Regions from separate parts of the Mesorhizobium sp. M0062 genome, predicted to be linked through region 1. Evidence: riboswitches for the same ligand, from Rfam matches in the RefSeq annotation. Region 1 holds a riboswitch; the other holds the start of a gene.
The links. Region 1 has a riboswitch for S-adenosylmethionine ahead of metX (homoserine O-acetyltransferase MetX). Riboswitches for the same ligand answer to the same signal wherever they lie in the genome.
Positions count from the first base shown of each region.

Region 1 (7,352 bases):
CTATGGCTGGATCACCGTGGTGGCGCCGATCCTTGTGGCATCGCCGGTCTATTTTTCAGGCGATATCAGCTTTGGCGGGTTGATGATGGCGGTCGGCGCCTTCAACCAGGTGCACTCGTCGCTGCGCTGGTTCATCAACAATATCGGCGGCATCGCCGACTGGCGCGCCACGCTGATGCGCGTTGCCGACTTCCGCATTGCGCTCGATGAAACCGATGTGTTGCACGACAAGGAAAAGCGCATCGAATTCGGCGATAACGCCAATGGCAGCCTGACCTTCGAGAAGCTCCAAGTGGCCTCGCCGGAGGGCTGCACCAAACTTTCAGACAGCCATGTCGAGATCCATCCCGGCGAGCGCGTCATGATCACCGGCGACCCAGGCGCCGGCAAGACATTGTTCTTCCGCGCCATTGCCGGCCTTTGGCCCTGGGGCAGCGGGCGGATCGGCTTGCCGGCCGGAGAAACGCCGATTTTCGTGCCGCGTGTTCCGTATTTTCCTGCCGGCACGTTACGCGAAGTGCTGCATCCGAATGCCTCGGCGCCGGCTGGCGATGCTGATTTTGGGGCGGTGCTGGCCGAGGTCGGCCTCGAGCGGCTGTCATCCTCGCTCGACCGTTCCGCACGCTGGGAGCGTGAACTCAACGATGACGAACAGCGGTCGCTGGCCTTCGCCAGACTGGCCTTGCGGCAGCCGAAATGGGTGATCATCGACGAAGCGATGGACGCGTTCGATGGTCCTTCGCTGCGAAGGGTACTGTCCATGCTGGAGAAACGCCTGCCGGAAACCGCGATCCTCAACATCGGGCGCGGACTGCACAATGGTCATTTCTTTCCACGCGCATTGAACATCGTGAAGGATACGGGTGCTGCGCCACTGAAACCCGCCCGAGTCAGGACCGGCGCCATCGACCCGCCGCCGAAAGCGGCCGTGCGGCGAAAGAAGTAGAAGGGGCTTTATTTCGCCGCGATCGCGGCGAAGATCACGGATCGAAATATCGGTGGTGCGGCCATGCTCAACGCGTTCAGTCTGTTAGCTTGCCTTGCCTGCACCACGCCCGTGGCTGCCCCGGCCGTTGCCGTGGATGTCGAACTGGTGCTGGCCGTCGACATCTCACAGTCGATGGACGAGAGGGAGTTCGCGCTGCAGCGCGCTGGCTATGTCGAGGCCCTCAGGCATCCCGATTTCATCAAGGCCGTGCGCTCGGGAACCACCGGGCGCATCGCGCTTGCCTATTTCGAATGGGCGGGCGTCGTGCGCGAGGATGGCGTCATCGCCTGGCAGGTGATCGACAGCGCAGAGAGCGCCAACGCCTTCGCCGACAGAATAGAAGCGCGGCCGTTCCGCAGCTTTCGCGGCACCTCGATTTCCGGTGCGCTTGCCTTCGGCGCCGGGCTGTTCGAGGGCACGGGGTTCGATGCGCCACGCAGCGTCATCGACATTTCCGGCGACGGTCCCAACAACACCGGGCTGCCCGTCGCCACGACACGCGATGCGGCGGTGGCCAAGGGCATCGTCATCAACGGCCTGCCGATCCTGATCAGCCCGTCGCCGACCTTCAGCCATCTCGACCAGTATTATGACGACTGCGTCACCGGTGGGCCCGGCTCCTTCGTGTTGCCGATCTATGCGGCCTCGGAATTCGCCACCGCCATACGCCGCAAGCTGATCCTGGAGGTGAGCGGCATCGCCGATGCGACCGTGGTCCCGATCGATGCCGCCGCACCCATGGACTGCCTGCAGGGCGAACGCGACCGGCGGCTATATTCCGACCCATATCTGCCGGAACTCGACAAATGAGGTTTGAGGCAGTTCGGAGGGGAAAGCCGCTGCGCGGCTTGTCGGCAAACTTCAGGCCGGCCGTGCACCGTATTTGTCGCGAAATTCGGCATAGAGATCGCGGCGCCAGCGCCGGCCGCCGACATAGCCACGCAACAGCTGCGGCAGCGAATAGCCAAGCGCCTTCGACGACCGGTTGGCCATATAGCCGGAGAACGCCTGCGAAACCCTGCCCTTGAGTGCATCGGCGATGAGCTGCCGGGCGATCATGTAAGGCGGAATGTAGGGGTAGCGGTCGGCGATATAGGGGTGCTTGTCGATCAAGCTCGCATAGGCTTCGACATAGCCGTCCCGGCGACCGGAGATCGAATTCTCCGAGTTGTACTTTTTCCAGTCGATCACTTCGGACAGCTGCGCGCCGCTGCGACGGGCAAAGCGCAGCAACAATTCGCGATCCTGCATGCGCGTGACGTCACTGTCGTAGCCGCCGATGGCCAGCAGCGACTCGCGCCGGGCGGTGATTGCCGACCCGGCAATGAAGATGGTCTGCGCGACAAGGGCCCGCTCCAGCGAGTCGCGGCTCAGCAGCGCTTCGCGGTTGACGCAGTTGGTGCGGCGATTGCCCTTCAGCGACACGAAGGAACTGATCAGCACTTCGAGCGAGGGATTGTTGTCGAACTGCTCCAGCGTCCGCGCCAGGCGATCCGGCAAATAGACGTCGTCGGAATCGAGGAATGTCACCACCGGCGCCTGCGCCCGCTCGATGCCGGCATTGCGGGCGGCATTGGCGCCGCGCCATTTCGAGCCAACATAGATCAGCCGTGGATCGCGGATTTCGGCAAGTGCGGCTGCCGTACCGTCGGTCGAGCCGTCATCGACGACAATGTGTTCGAACCGGGGAAAATTCTGCGCCAGCACGCTCTCCACGGCGCGCACCACCTTGCTGCGGCGATTGTGCGTCGGTGTGATCACCGAGATCAGCGGAGCGAGGTCGGTTGCCTTGGACATGTTGCTTCGATTGTGCCCCGAAATGCCTGGAGGCCGGAGGTTTTGATGGTCGCCGTCCAAGCCTTACCCCGGGATGGCATTCGATTCGACGCTACAAAAAACCAGCGGCAATGTCATCACAAACTGTTGAGCCAGGACGCCGGTAAGCCGGCCGATTACCCCAGACGTAATCGACCGATGGCCATCATGTCTGCAGATTGCGCCAACGAAGCCGGTCGTCGGGCTTCGATCTCACAGGGAGTTCAGCCATGGCCGCCTACGCCGTCGCCCATATGCGTCAAGTCACAATGGGCCCGCAGATTGTCGAGTATCTGCAGAGGATCGACGCCACATTGGAGCCGTTCGGCGGCCGCTTCCTTGTCCACGGCGGCGACATGGACGTGGTCGAAAACGAATGGCCCGGGCATCTGATCGTCATCGAGTTTCCGGACAGGGCGCATGCGTGGGGCTGGTACGATTCATCAGCCTATCGGGAGATTCTGGTCTTGCGCACCGACAACTCCCACGCCGATGTGATCATCGCCGATGGCGTTCAGCACCCGCACAAGGCGACGGACGTGCTGGAATAGGGGCAAACTACCGCTTCAGCAAGAACACCGCTTGCTGGCCGAAGAAATTCCAGAACCACCATGGCATTGACAGGCCGATCTTCTGGCCGTTGCCGTCGAGCGCGGTGGCTTTCTCGACCGAAGCGCCGAGTTCCTCGACCAGATTGACGAAGTCGCGGATGGTGCAGAAATGGATGTTGGGCGTGTCGTACCAGGAATAGGGCAGGTCCGCGGTCACCGGCATCCGGCCCTTGACGAACAGCGACAGCCGCACCCGCCAGTGGCCGAAATTGGGGAAGGAGACGATGGCGCGGTTGCCGATTCGTAGCAGCTCGTCGAGCACCAGCTTCGGGTTGCGGGTCGCCTGCAGCGTCTGTGACAGGACGACGAAGTCAAAACCCTTGTCCGGATAGAATTCGAGGTCGGTGTCGGCATCGCCCTGGATGACCGAGAGGCCGCGCGCAACGCATTCATTGACGCCTCGCTGTGACAGCTCCAGCCCGCGGCCGTCGACCTGCTTGGTCTCCTGCAGGAGTTCGAGCAGCAGGCCGTCGCCGGAGCCGACATCGAGCACCCGCGACTGCGGCGGTATCAGGTTGGCCACGACTTCGAGGTCGACGCGCTGGCTGCCATTGACGCTCATGAGGCGAGCCCCCTTGCGCGGGCCGCCGAGCCGATGAAGCCCTTGATGGCGGCAAACAGTTCGGGTTCATCGAGCAGGAAGGCATCATGGCCGCGGTCGGTGTCGATCTCGACAAAGGAGACGGAGGCGCCGGCGGCGTTGAGCGCATGCACGATCGAGCGGCTCTCCTCGGTCGGGAACAACCAGTCCGAGGTGAAGGACACCAGGCAGAAGCGGGTCTTGGTCCCGGCAAAGGCATCGGCCAACCGGCCGCCATGGTCGGCGGCGAGGTCGAAATAATCCATCGAACGGGTCATGTAGAGGTAGGAGTTGGCGTCGAAGCGGTCGACGAATGTCATGCCCTGGTGGCGCAGATAGCTTTCGATCTGGAAATCTGCGTCGAAACCGAAGGTCAGCGCTTCGCGGTCCTGCAGATTGCGGCCGAATTTCCGATGCAGGGCGGCTTCCGACAGATAGGTGATGTGGGCGGCCATGCGCGCCACGGCGAGCCCCTTTTCCGGGCGCTTGCCGTGCTCGAAATATTTGCCGCCATGCCAGTCCGGATCAGCCATGACAGCCTGGCGGCCGACCTCGTGGAAGGCGATGTTTTGCGAGGAATGGCGTGCGCCTGTGGCGATCGGCAGGGCCGAGAAGACGCGCTCGGAATAGCATGACGCCCATTCCAGCACCTGCATGCCGCCCATCGAGCCGCCGAGCACGCAAAACAGCTTTTCGATGCCGAAATGGTCGACCAGCATCAGTTGCGCCCGCACCATGTCGCGGATGGTGATGATTGGCAGGTCGAGGCCGTAGGGCTTGCCGGTGGCGGGATTGGTCGAGGCCGGACCGGTGGAGCCGAGGCAGCCGCCGATGACGTTGGAGCAAATGACGAAGAAGCGGTTGGTGTCGATGATCTTGCCGGGACCGATCAGCACTTCCCACCAGCCGGGCTTGCCGGTCACCGGATTGGTGCTGGCGACATGCTGGTCGCCGGTCAGCGCGTGGCAGACCAGGATGGCGTTGGTGCGGGCATCGTTGAGGGCGCCATATGTCTGGTAGGCGATCTGGAACCGCGACAAAAGCGTGCCGGCGTCGAGCTTCAGCGGCTTGTCAGGGCCAAAACGCAACACAGGGCTCGACGGGTTGTCGGCCTCGTTGTTGGTTTTTGTAGCGCGGAGCGCGGCCATGTGACTCTCCTTGCCCGCCGTCAGGCAATAAAAAACCGGCAATGCGATCGCAAAGCCGGTTACGTCACGCAAACGGCCCTTTAGCGAGTTGTTTAACGTGGCTGCAAGCCGACCGGCCAAATCACCACGGAACTGTTGCGTTCTTCTAGAACTCGTGCGGCCCGGCGTCAACGGCCAGCTATTGCCCGCCTCTCGACATTCGCGGCTACGGCTTGTATTTCCGCTGCGGCCTCCGGACGGAGGCATTCTCGATGGATTTGCGACATGGACAAGACAGCGGACAAGGCACGGCCGACGCCCCGCGCGGGCATTATGGACATCGACGCCTATGTGCCGGGCAAGAGCACGGCACCGGCCGGCGTCGCCAAGGTCCATAAATTGTCGTCGAACGAGAACCCGCTCGGCCCGTCGCCGAAGGCGATCGAGGCCGCGCGCGAAGTGGCCAGCAAGCTCGATGTCTATCCCGACGGCACCGCCCGCCGGCTGCGCGAGGCGATCGCCGAGGTGCACGGCCTCAACCCGGCAAACATCATCTGCTCCAACGGTTCCGACGAGATACTTGGCCTGCTGGCGCAGACCTATCTTGCGCCAGGCGATGAGGCGATTTTTACCGAACATGCCTTCATGGTCTACAAGATCTACATTCAGTCGGCGGGGGCCAAGCCGGTTGCTGTGAAGGAAACCGAGGAGCGCGCCGACGTCGACGCGATCCTGGCCGCGGTGACGCCGCGGACCAAAATCATCTTCCTCGCCAATCCCAACAACCCGACCGGCACCTATCTGCCGTTCCAGGAGGTCCGCCGCCTGCATGCCGCGCTCCCGGGCAACGTGCTTCTGGTGCTGGACGCGGCCTATGCCGAATATGTCAGGCGCAATGACTATGAGGCCGGCATCGAGCTGGCGGGCAGCGCACAGAATGTGGTCATGACCCGCACCTTGTCCAAGCTCGGCCTTGGCGGCGCGCGCATCGGCTGGATGTATGGCCCACTGCACATCGTCGATGCCATCAACCGCATCCGCGGCCCTTTCAACGTCAACGCAACAGCGATCGAGGCCGGCATTGCCGCCATCCGCGACCGCGCCCATGTCGAGCGCAGTTCGTTGCACAACGAGACCTGGCTTATCTGGCTGAATGAAGAACTGACGAAGCTTGGGCTGCGCGTGACGCCCAGCGTCGGCAATTTCGTCCTCATCCACTTTCCCGACGACAAGAGGCATTCGGCTGAGGCGGCGGACGATTACCTCACCCAGCGCGGCTATATATTGCGGCGCGTTACCGGCTATGGCTTTCCCAATGCGCTGCGCATGAGCGTCGGCACCGAAGAAGCAAATCGCGGCGTCATCGATGCCCTCACGACATTCCTGAAAAGCTGAAACAATGACAGCACCGATGTTTGAAAAGATCGCGCTGGTCGGCATCGGCCTGATCGGCTCGTCGCTGGCCCGCATCATCCGCCGCGAGGGCCTGGCCCGCCATGTCGCCATCGCGACGCGCAGCCCGGCCACGCTGGCGCGGGCGAAGGAGCTCGGTCTTGGCGAGAGCTACACCACCTACGCCAGGGAAGCGGTCCGCGACGCCGACCTGATCATCGTCTCGGTGCCAGTGGGGTCGTCGGGCGAGGTGGCGCAAGAGATCGCAGCGGCGCTGAAAAAAGGCGCCATCCTCACCGATGTCGGTTCGACCAAGGCCTCCGTCATTGCGCAAATGCAGCCCTATGTGCCGGACGGCGTGCACTTCATTCCGGGACACCCGCTGGCGGGTACGGAGAAATCGGGCCCGGATGCGGGTTTCGCCGAGCTGTTCGAAAACCGCTGGTGCATCTTCACGCCGCTGCCGGGAACCGATCCGGCCGCGCTGGAAAAGCTGTCGGAATTCTGGCGGCGCTGCGGCTCCAACATCGACACGATGGACCCGCAGCATCATGACATGACGCTGGCCATCGTTTCGCATCTTCCGCACATCATTGCCTACAACATCGTCGGCACGGCCGACGATCTGGAATCGGTGACCAAGTCGGAAGTGATCAAATATTCGGCTTCCGGTTTCCGCGACTTCACCCGTCTGGCCGCCTCCGACCCGACCATGTGGCGCGACGTGTGCCTGCACAACAAGGATGCCATCCTGGAAATGCTGGCGCGCTTTTCGGAGGACCTCGCCTCGCTGCAGCGGGCGATCCGCTGGGGCGACGGCGACAAGCTGTTCGACCTGT
Region 1 covers NZ_JAMYUO010000017.1:31,123-38,474, forward strand. The annotation lists gene NKJ64_RS19925 (ABC transporter ATP-binding protein/permease) at 1-946, shown strand, start outside; gene NKJ64_RS19930 (DUF1194 domain-containing protein) at 1,010-1,798, shown strand; gene NKJ64_RS19935 (glycosyltransferase family 2 protein) at 1,850-2,785, opposite strand; gene NKJ64_RS19940 (DUF1330 domain-containing protein) at 3,034-3,354, shown strand; gene metW (methionine biosynthesis protein MetW) at 3,362-3,976, opposite strand; gene metX (homoserine O-acetyltransferase MetX) at 3,973-5,142, opposite strand; SAM riboswitch at 5,203-5,280, opposite strand; gene hisC (histidinol-phosphate transaminase) at 5,407-6,516, shown strand; gene NKJ64_RS19960 (prephenate/arogenate dehydrogenase family protein) at 6,521-7,352, shown strand, end outside.

Region 2 (7,352 bases), on a different contig from region 1:
GGCCTGGCGGCGGTCGCCGACGAATTTCCTGATGTCATCGAAGGCATCAGGGGCAGCGGCCTGATGCTTGGCCTGAAATGCGCCATGCCCAACACCAAGGTCAACATGGCGCTGCGCGACCAGCATCTGCTGGCGGTGCCGGCAGGCGACAACGTCATTCGTCTGCTGCCGCCGCTGACCGTCACCGACGCCGAGATCGGCGAAGCGCTCGATCGCATCCGCGCCGGCGCCAAGGGCCTGACCGACGCCATCGCCGCGGCCGCCGCGAAGTAATCCCGAGAACCATTCCCGATGAGCCTTCGCCATTTCACCGATCTTTCCGCCGTTTCCGAAGGCGATCTGCGCCTGATGCTGGACGATGCGGTGGTGCGCAAGGCGCGCCTCAAGGCCGGCGAACGGACCAAACCGCTCGAAGGCAAGGTGCTGGCCATGATCTTCGACAAGCCGTCGACGCGCACGCGCGTGTCCTTCGACGTCGGCATGCGACAGCTCGGCGGCGAGACCATCATGCTGACCGGCACCGAAATGCAGCTCGGCCGCTCCGAGACCATTGCCGACACCGCCAAGGTGCTGTCGCGCTATGTGGACGCCATCATGATCCGCACCACGTCGCATGAGCGGCTGCTCGAGCTGACCGAGAATGCCACGATTCCGGTCATCAACGGGCTGACCGACGACACCCATCCCTGTCAGCTGATGGCCGACATCATGACCTTCGAGGAGCATCGCGGTCCGGTTGCCGGCAAGACCATCGCCTGGACCGGCGACGGCAACAACGTGCTGCATTCGCTGCTCGAGGCCTCGGCGCGGTTCCGCTTCAACCTCAATGTCGCCGTACCGGAAGGCAGCGAGCCGGCGCAGAAGCACATCGACTGGTCGAAGACCAATGGCGGCAAGCTGCACTTCACCCGCTCGCCCGAAGAGGCCGTCGACCAGGCCGACTGCATCGTCACCGACTGCTGGGTGTCGATGGGCCAGGAACACCGCGCCCGCGGCCATAATGTCTTCTCGCCCTATCAGGTCAATGCGGCGCTGATGGCCAGGGCCAAGCCCGACGCCCTGTTCATGCACTGCCTGCCGGCCCATCGTGGCGAGGAAGTGACCGACGAGGTCATCGACGGTCCGCATTCGGTGGTCTTCGACGAAGCCGAGAACCGGCTCCACGCCCAGAAGGCGGTTTTGGCCTGGTGTCTGGGCGCTTGATCTCCAGGCGCTTGATCTCCAAGCGCTTGATCCGGGGCGGCGCGATGCCTATTTGCGCCCCATCACGCAAATCAAGCGCGTTTGGACGCATGCACCCCTCCGGGCCGCATGGCCGCGCCCTGGAGCTTTGTCATGTTGGAAACGCATCAAGTGACTGAACATCACCCCAAACTCGGCGAGTTCGGCTATGCCGGCGACGATCATGTCGTGCCCTTCGAGGTAGGCCCGCTCGACGTGCGCGGCCGCACCGTGCAGCTCGGGCCGATGCTCGACGCCATCCTCAACCGTCATGACTATCCCGAGCCGGTCGCCCGCCTGCTGGCGGAAGCCTGTGTGCTGACGGTGCTGCTCGGCACTTCGCTCAAATTTGAAGGCAAGTTCATCCTGCAGACCCGCACCGACGGGCCTGTCGACATGCTGGTCGCGGATTTCTCCACGCCTTCGGCATTGCGCGCCTATGCGCGCTTCGATGCCGACCGGCTGGAGGCCCTGGTGGCCGCAGGCCAGACCTCGCAGCAGACGCTGCTGGGCAGCGGCGTTTTGGCGCTGACCATCGACCAGGGCGCGCACACGCAGCGCTATCAGGGCATCGTCCAGCTCGACGGCGAGACGCTGGAAGACGCCGCGCGCACCTATTTCCGCCAGTCGGAGCAGATCCCGACCGACCTCCGGCTGTCGGTGGCCAAGCTGCTGACGCCCGGCCCCGGCGGTGCGCGCGAGCAGTGGCGCGCCGGCGGTATCCTGGCGCAGTTCCTGCCGCAGTCACCCGAGCGCATGCGCGTGCCGGACATTTCGGGCGGCGACGGCGATCCGCGTGACGTGACGCAGGAGCCGGCCGACAATTCGTGGCGCGAGCTGGTGGCGCTGCTCGGCACCATCGAGCCGACCGAGCTGATCGACCCGACCATCGGCGCCGAGCGGCTGCTCTACAGGCTGTTCCACGAACATGGCGTGCGCGTCTTCGGCGGCGTGCCGGTCGCCGACCAATGTTCCTGCTCAAGGGACAAGATACGCGGCATCCTCGAGGGGTTTTCCGCGCAGGAGATCAAGGACAGCACCGAAGATGGCGGCATCCACGTCGCCTGCGAGTTCTGCTCGAAGCAGTACGACTTCGACCCGGCGGAGTTTGCAGCTCAGTAGCATCTCTTCCTTCTCCCCGTTCACGGGGAGAAGGTGCCTGAAGGGCGGATGAGGGGCAGCGCGAACTTTGGTGAATGGCCGCGCATAGCCTACGTCATGTGCGTGGAAGATGACCTCATGAGTCTGGCGCTGCCCCTCATCGCCCTGCCGGGCATTTCTCCCCGTATAGTGACGGGGAGAAAACCCCTAATTCACCGTCGGTCGGGTCCCCGGCAGATCCAGCGAAAACGCGGGAATAGCGACGTCGAACGTCTCGCCCTTTTTGTTGCGCATGGTGTAGTGGCCGACCATGAAGCCGGACGGCGTCGAGAGCGGGCAGCCTGACGTGTATTGATAGCTGTCGCCGGGATTGAGCTCAGGCTGGTCGCCGACCACGCCGGCGCCGCGCACTTCCTCGACCCGGCCGCTGCCGTCGATGATGTGCCAGTAACGCGCCATAAGCTGCACGAAATCGTCCGACTGGTTGTCGATGGTCACCTGGTAGCCCCAGACATAACGGTTCTCCGCCGGGTCCGAGCGGTCCTCCAGGTAGAACGGTCTGACCTGCACTTCGATGTTGCGCGTGACGGCGCGATACATGGGCTGCTCCGGTTGCGCGGCAAGGAACATTTGTCGCGCTATGCGGTTTGATACGCGCACAACGGCATGTCCTGCCAGCCTCAAAGCGGAGGTGCCGACAAACAATGTCATTTAAGTGACACATGACAGTGTTGGTGTGCGCAAACCTTGCCGGCGACTCAAGGCCCATCTGTCGACTGACAAAGCAGCCGCGAGCGGCCTTTCCGGAGTGACCAGATCTCATGGAACTAGCTCTCACAGCCGCCTTCGCTTCCTCCGCTTTGCTTCTTTCCAATCTCGCCAGCATCCTGCTTGCTTCGTCGAAACTGCAAGCGCGTCGCCTTATCCCTCCGCCGTCCGACGAGCAGCCACCGGTCTCGATCGTCGTGCCGTCGCGCGGCGTGGAGCCGTTCACACAAGAGACGCTGCATCGAGCCTTCTCGCTCGACTGGCCGCGCTACGAACTGATCTTCTGCGTCGCTCACGCCGACGATCCCGTCGTCAAACTGATAAACAGGGCGATCGTCCTGTTTCCCAACGTGCCGGCCCAGTTGCTGATCGGCGACGACCGCGTCAGCAGCAACCCGAAGCTCAACAACTGCGTCAAGGGCTGGGAAGCGGCGCGCAATCATTGGGTTATTCTGGCGGATTCCAACGTGCTGATGCCTAGGGATTACGTCCAGCACCTGATGGCGGCCTGGCGGACCAATACCGGGCTTATCTGCTCGACGCCGATCGGCTCGCGGCCGGATGGCTTCTGGGCCGAGGTCGAATGCGCGTTCCTCAACACGCTGCAGGCGCGCTCGCAATATGCCGGCGAGGCGCTTGGCCTCGGCTTTGCCCAGGGCAAGAGCATGCTGTGGAACAAGCCGATGCTCGATACCAATGGCGGTATCCGCGCGCTGGCCGCCGAGATCGCCGAGGATGCTGCTGCAACCAAGCTGGTCAACGGACTGGGCCTGCGCGTCAATCTCGTTGCCTCGCCTTTCGAGCAACCACTGGGGCAGCGCCGACTTGCCGACATCTGGTCGCGTCAGGCGCGCTGGGCGCGGTTGCGCCGCGTCACTTTCCCGCTGTTTTTCGCACCCGAGATCCTGACCGGCGTCGCCGTGCCGTTGGCGTTGGCGCTGGTGGCGGCAGCAAGTGCCGGCGTCAGCCTGCCGGCCACGGTGTTGGCCGTGCTGGCGGCGGCCTACATTCCCGAATGCGCGCTGGCCGCGGCCAAGGGCTGGCACCTGTCGCTGCGCATGGTCCCGGCGATGATGGTCCGCGACATGATGCTTCCCGCCATCTGGGCGCGCGGCTGGCTGAGCGGCGCCGTCGATTGGCGCGGCAACACCATGATCATCGGCACCAAGGCAGCCGAGCTGGAAGAGGCCTCGTCGGGAGCGTGACGCCTCGCGGCCTACCCGGCTGCCTTCAGTGCCTGCGCAACGTCCTCCAGCAGATCGTCCGTATCCTCAAGACCGACCGACAGCCTGAGCGTTCCCGGCTCGATGCCAAGCTCGGCGCGAGCTTCGTCGCTGAGGTTCTTGTGCGTGGTGGTCGCCGGATGGGTGATCAGGCTCTTGGCGTCGCCGAGATTGTTGGAGATCAGCACGATGTCGAGCGCGTTCTGCAAGGCGAAGGCCGCCTGCTTGCCGCCCTTCACGTCGAGGCAGATCAGCGTCGATCCGCCCGTCATCTGCTTCTTGACGATGTCGGCCTGCGGGTGGTCGGCGCGGCCGGGATAGATGACGCGGGCGATTTCCGGCCGTCCTGCCAGGAAATCCGCGATCTTGGCCGCGCTTTCAGTCTGCTGGCGCACCCGAACCGGCAGCGTCTCCAGGCCCTTGAGCAACGTCCAGGCGTTGAACGGCGACAGGCTCGGGCCGGTATGGCGGAAATAGTCGTGCAAATTCTCGTCGATCCATTTCTTGTCCGACAGGATGATGCCGCCGAGACAGCGTCCCTGGCCGTCAATGTGCTTGGTCGCGGAGTAGACGACGATATGGGCGCCGAGCTGCAAGGGCTTCTGCTGCAAGGGCGTGGCAAAGACATTGTCGACGATCAGCCTGGCGCCGATCGAGGTGGCGAGCGCCGCCACCGCTGCGATGTCGACCACTTCAAGCGTCGGATTGGTCGGGCTTTCCAGGAAGAACAGTTTCGTGTTCGGCCGCACCGCCTTTTCCCAGTTGGCGATGTCGGTGCCGTCGACCAGCGTTGCCTCGATGCCGTATTTCGGCGCCAGCGTCTCCACCACCCAGCGGCAGGAGCCGAACAGCGCGCGCGCCGCAACGATATGGTCGCCGGCCTTGGCGCTGCACAGGAGCGCTGCCGTCACCGCCGCCATGCCCGACGCCGTGGCGCGGGCATCTTCGGCACCCTCCAGCGCGCACATGCGCTTTTCGAACATGTCGACGGTAGGGTTGGCGTAGCGCGAATAGATGAAGCCCGGCTCCTCGCCCTTGAAACGGGCTTCCGCGGCCTGCGCCGTCTCGTAGACATAGCCTTGGGTGAGGTACATCGCTTCGGACGTCTCGCCGAACTGGGAACGCAGCGTTCCCCCGTGCACGAGTGCGGTCTGAGGTTTCCAGTTACGCTTCTTGGTGCTCATCGCTTTTGTTCCAGACACAAAAAAACCGGCCGCGAAAGTCGCAACCGGTCCATATGGCCTTGCGGCCCGACGGTCCTTTAGCGACTTGTTTAACGTGGCTGCAAGCCGACCGGCCAAATCACCACGGGATAACGACCCTTTAGACCTCACCTGCGCTTGCGTCAATTGCCGGCTTCATTAAGAGGTTTGTACCAGGCAGGTTCCGCAATAATATCCAGCGGTTTTGCGGCAAGAACCTGCCACAAAGAGACCGACCTTGGAGCGGAGCCAGCCTTTTGCGGCAGACAGGCATTCTTCCCGATCAGGACATTTCCGCGCTGTTTCAGTCCGGCGCGCTGAAGTCGCCGCGCGCGCTCGATGTCGACCAGGTGCAGCCGGCGAGCCTCGATCTCAGGCTCGGCGACAAGGCTTTTCGCGTGCGCGCCTCCTTCCTGCCGGGTCCCGATCATCTGGTGGCCGACAAGCTTCACCGGCTGAAATTGCACGAATTCAGTCTCGCCGAGGGCGCGGTGCTGGAAACCGGCTGCGTCTACATCGTGCCGCTGCTCGAAAGCCTGGCGCTGCCCGCAAATGTGTCGGCCTCGGCCAACCCGAAGAGCTCGACCGGCCGGCTCGACATCTTCACCCGGGTGATGACCGATCGCGGCCATGAGTTCGACAAGATCGCCCCCGGCTATCACGGGCCGCTTTATCTCGAAGTCAGTCCGCGCACCTTCCCGATCGTCGTACGCGCCGGATCGAGGCTGTCGCAGATCCGCTTTCGCACCGGCAACGCGCTGTTGTCGGAGGCAGAACTGAACGAATTGCACCGCGCCGAGATGCTGGTGGCGACCGAGCCGCCCAACATTTCCGGCGGCGGCATTGCGCTGTCGATCGATCTTGACGGCGACCAGAACGGCCTGGTCGGCTATCGCGGCAAGCATCACACCGGCTTGGTCGATGTCGACAAGCGCGCCGCCCAGGATGCCGTCGATTTCTGGGAGCCGCTCTACAAGAGCGGCGCCGGCGAACTGGTGCTCGACCCTGACGAGTTCTACATCCTGGTCAGCCGCGAAGCCGTGCACGTGCCGCCGCTCTACGCCGCCGAGATGACGCCCTTCGATCCGCTGGTTGGCGAATTCCGTGTTCACTATGCCGGCTTCTTCGATCCGGGCTTCGGCCATTCGGCCTCAGGCGGCACCGGCAGCCGGGCGGTGCTCGAAGTGCGCAGCCACGAAGTGCCGTTCATCCTCGACCACGGCCAGATCGTCGGCCGGCTGGTCTACGAACACATGCTGAAGCGGCCGCAGGCGCTTTACGGCACCGATCTCGGCTCGAATTACCAGGCGCAAGGCCTCAAGCTCTCCAAGCATTTCCGCCCCGCCGGCTGAACCTTCGATCACCGTCAGGCAAAATACTTGCCTGCGCTGCCTCACCATGCTTGGCTGCCTTTCGGTGGCCGGCAAGAGAACGGCGCGCAAGGGGAACCAAAATGCAGATTTCAAGATGGATCATATCGGCAGCGGGCGCTGCCATGCTGGTGATATCGGCCGGCTCGCTGGCTGAGGCGCAGGAGAAATTGAAGATCGGCACCGAGGGCGCTTATCCGCCCTTCAACACCATCACCGCGGACGGCAAGATCGAGGGCTTCGACATCGACATTGCCAATGCGCTGTGTGCGCAGATGAAGGTCGAGTGCGAGATCGTCACCCAGGACTGGGACGGCATCATCCCGGCGCTGCAGGCGAAAAAGTTCGACGCCATCATCGCCTCGATGAGCATCACCGAGGAGCGCAAGAAACAGGTCGCCTTCACCAACAAATACTACACGACGCCGCTGGCGCTGGTGGCGCCCAAGGACGGCGACCTCACTTCC
Region 2 covers NZ_JAMYUO010000025.1:51,686-59,037, reverse strand. The annotation lists gene NKJ64_RS24335 (aspartate aminotransferase family protein) at 1-273, shown strand, start outside; gene argF (ornithine carbamoyltransferase) at 292-1,203, shown strand; gene NKJ64_RS24325 (Hsp33 family molecular chaperone) at 1,312-2,343, shown strand; gene apaG (Co2+/Mg2+ efflux facilitator ApaG/CorD) at 2,530-2,922, opposite strand; gene NKJ64_RS24315 (ceramide glucosyltransferase) at 3,144-4,295, shown strand; gene NKJ64_RS24310 (O-succinylhomoserine sulfhydrylase) at 4,307-5,497, opposite strand; SAM riboswitch at 5,555-5,632, opposite strand; gene NKJ64_RS24305 (2'-deoxycytidine 5'-triphosphate deaminase) at 5,773-6,867, shown strand; gene NKJ64_RS24300 (ABC transporter substrate-binding protein) at 6,969-7,352, shown strand, end outside.
Region 2: another riboswitch for S-adenosylmethionine. It lies ahead of NKJ64_RS24310 (O-succinylhomoserine sulfhydrylase); the one in region 1 lies ahead of metX (homoserine O-acetyltransferase MetX).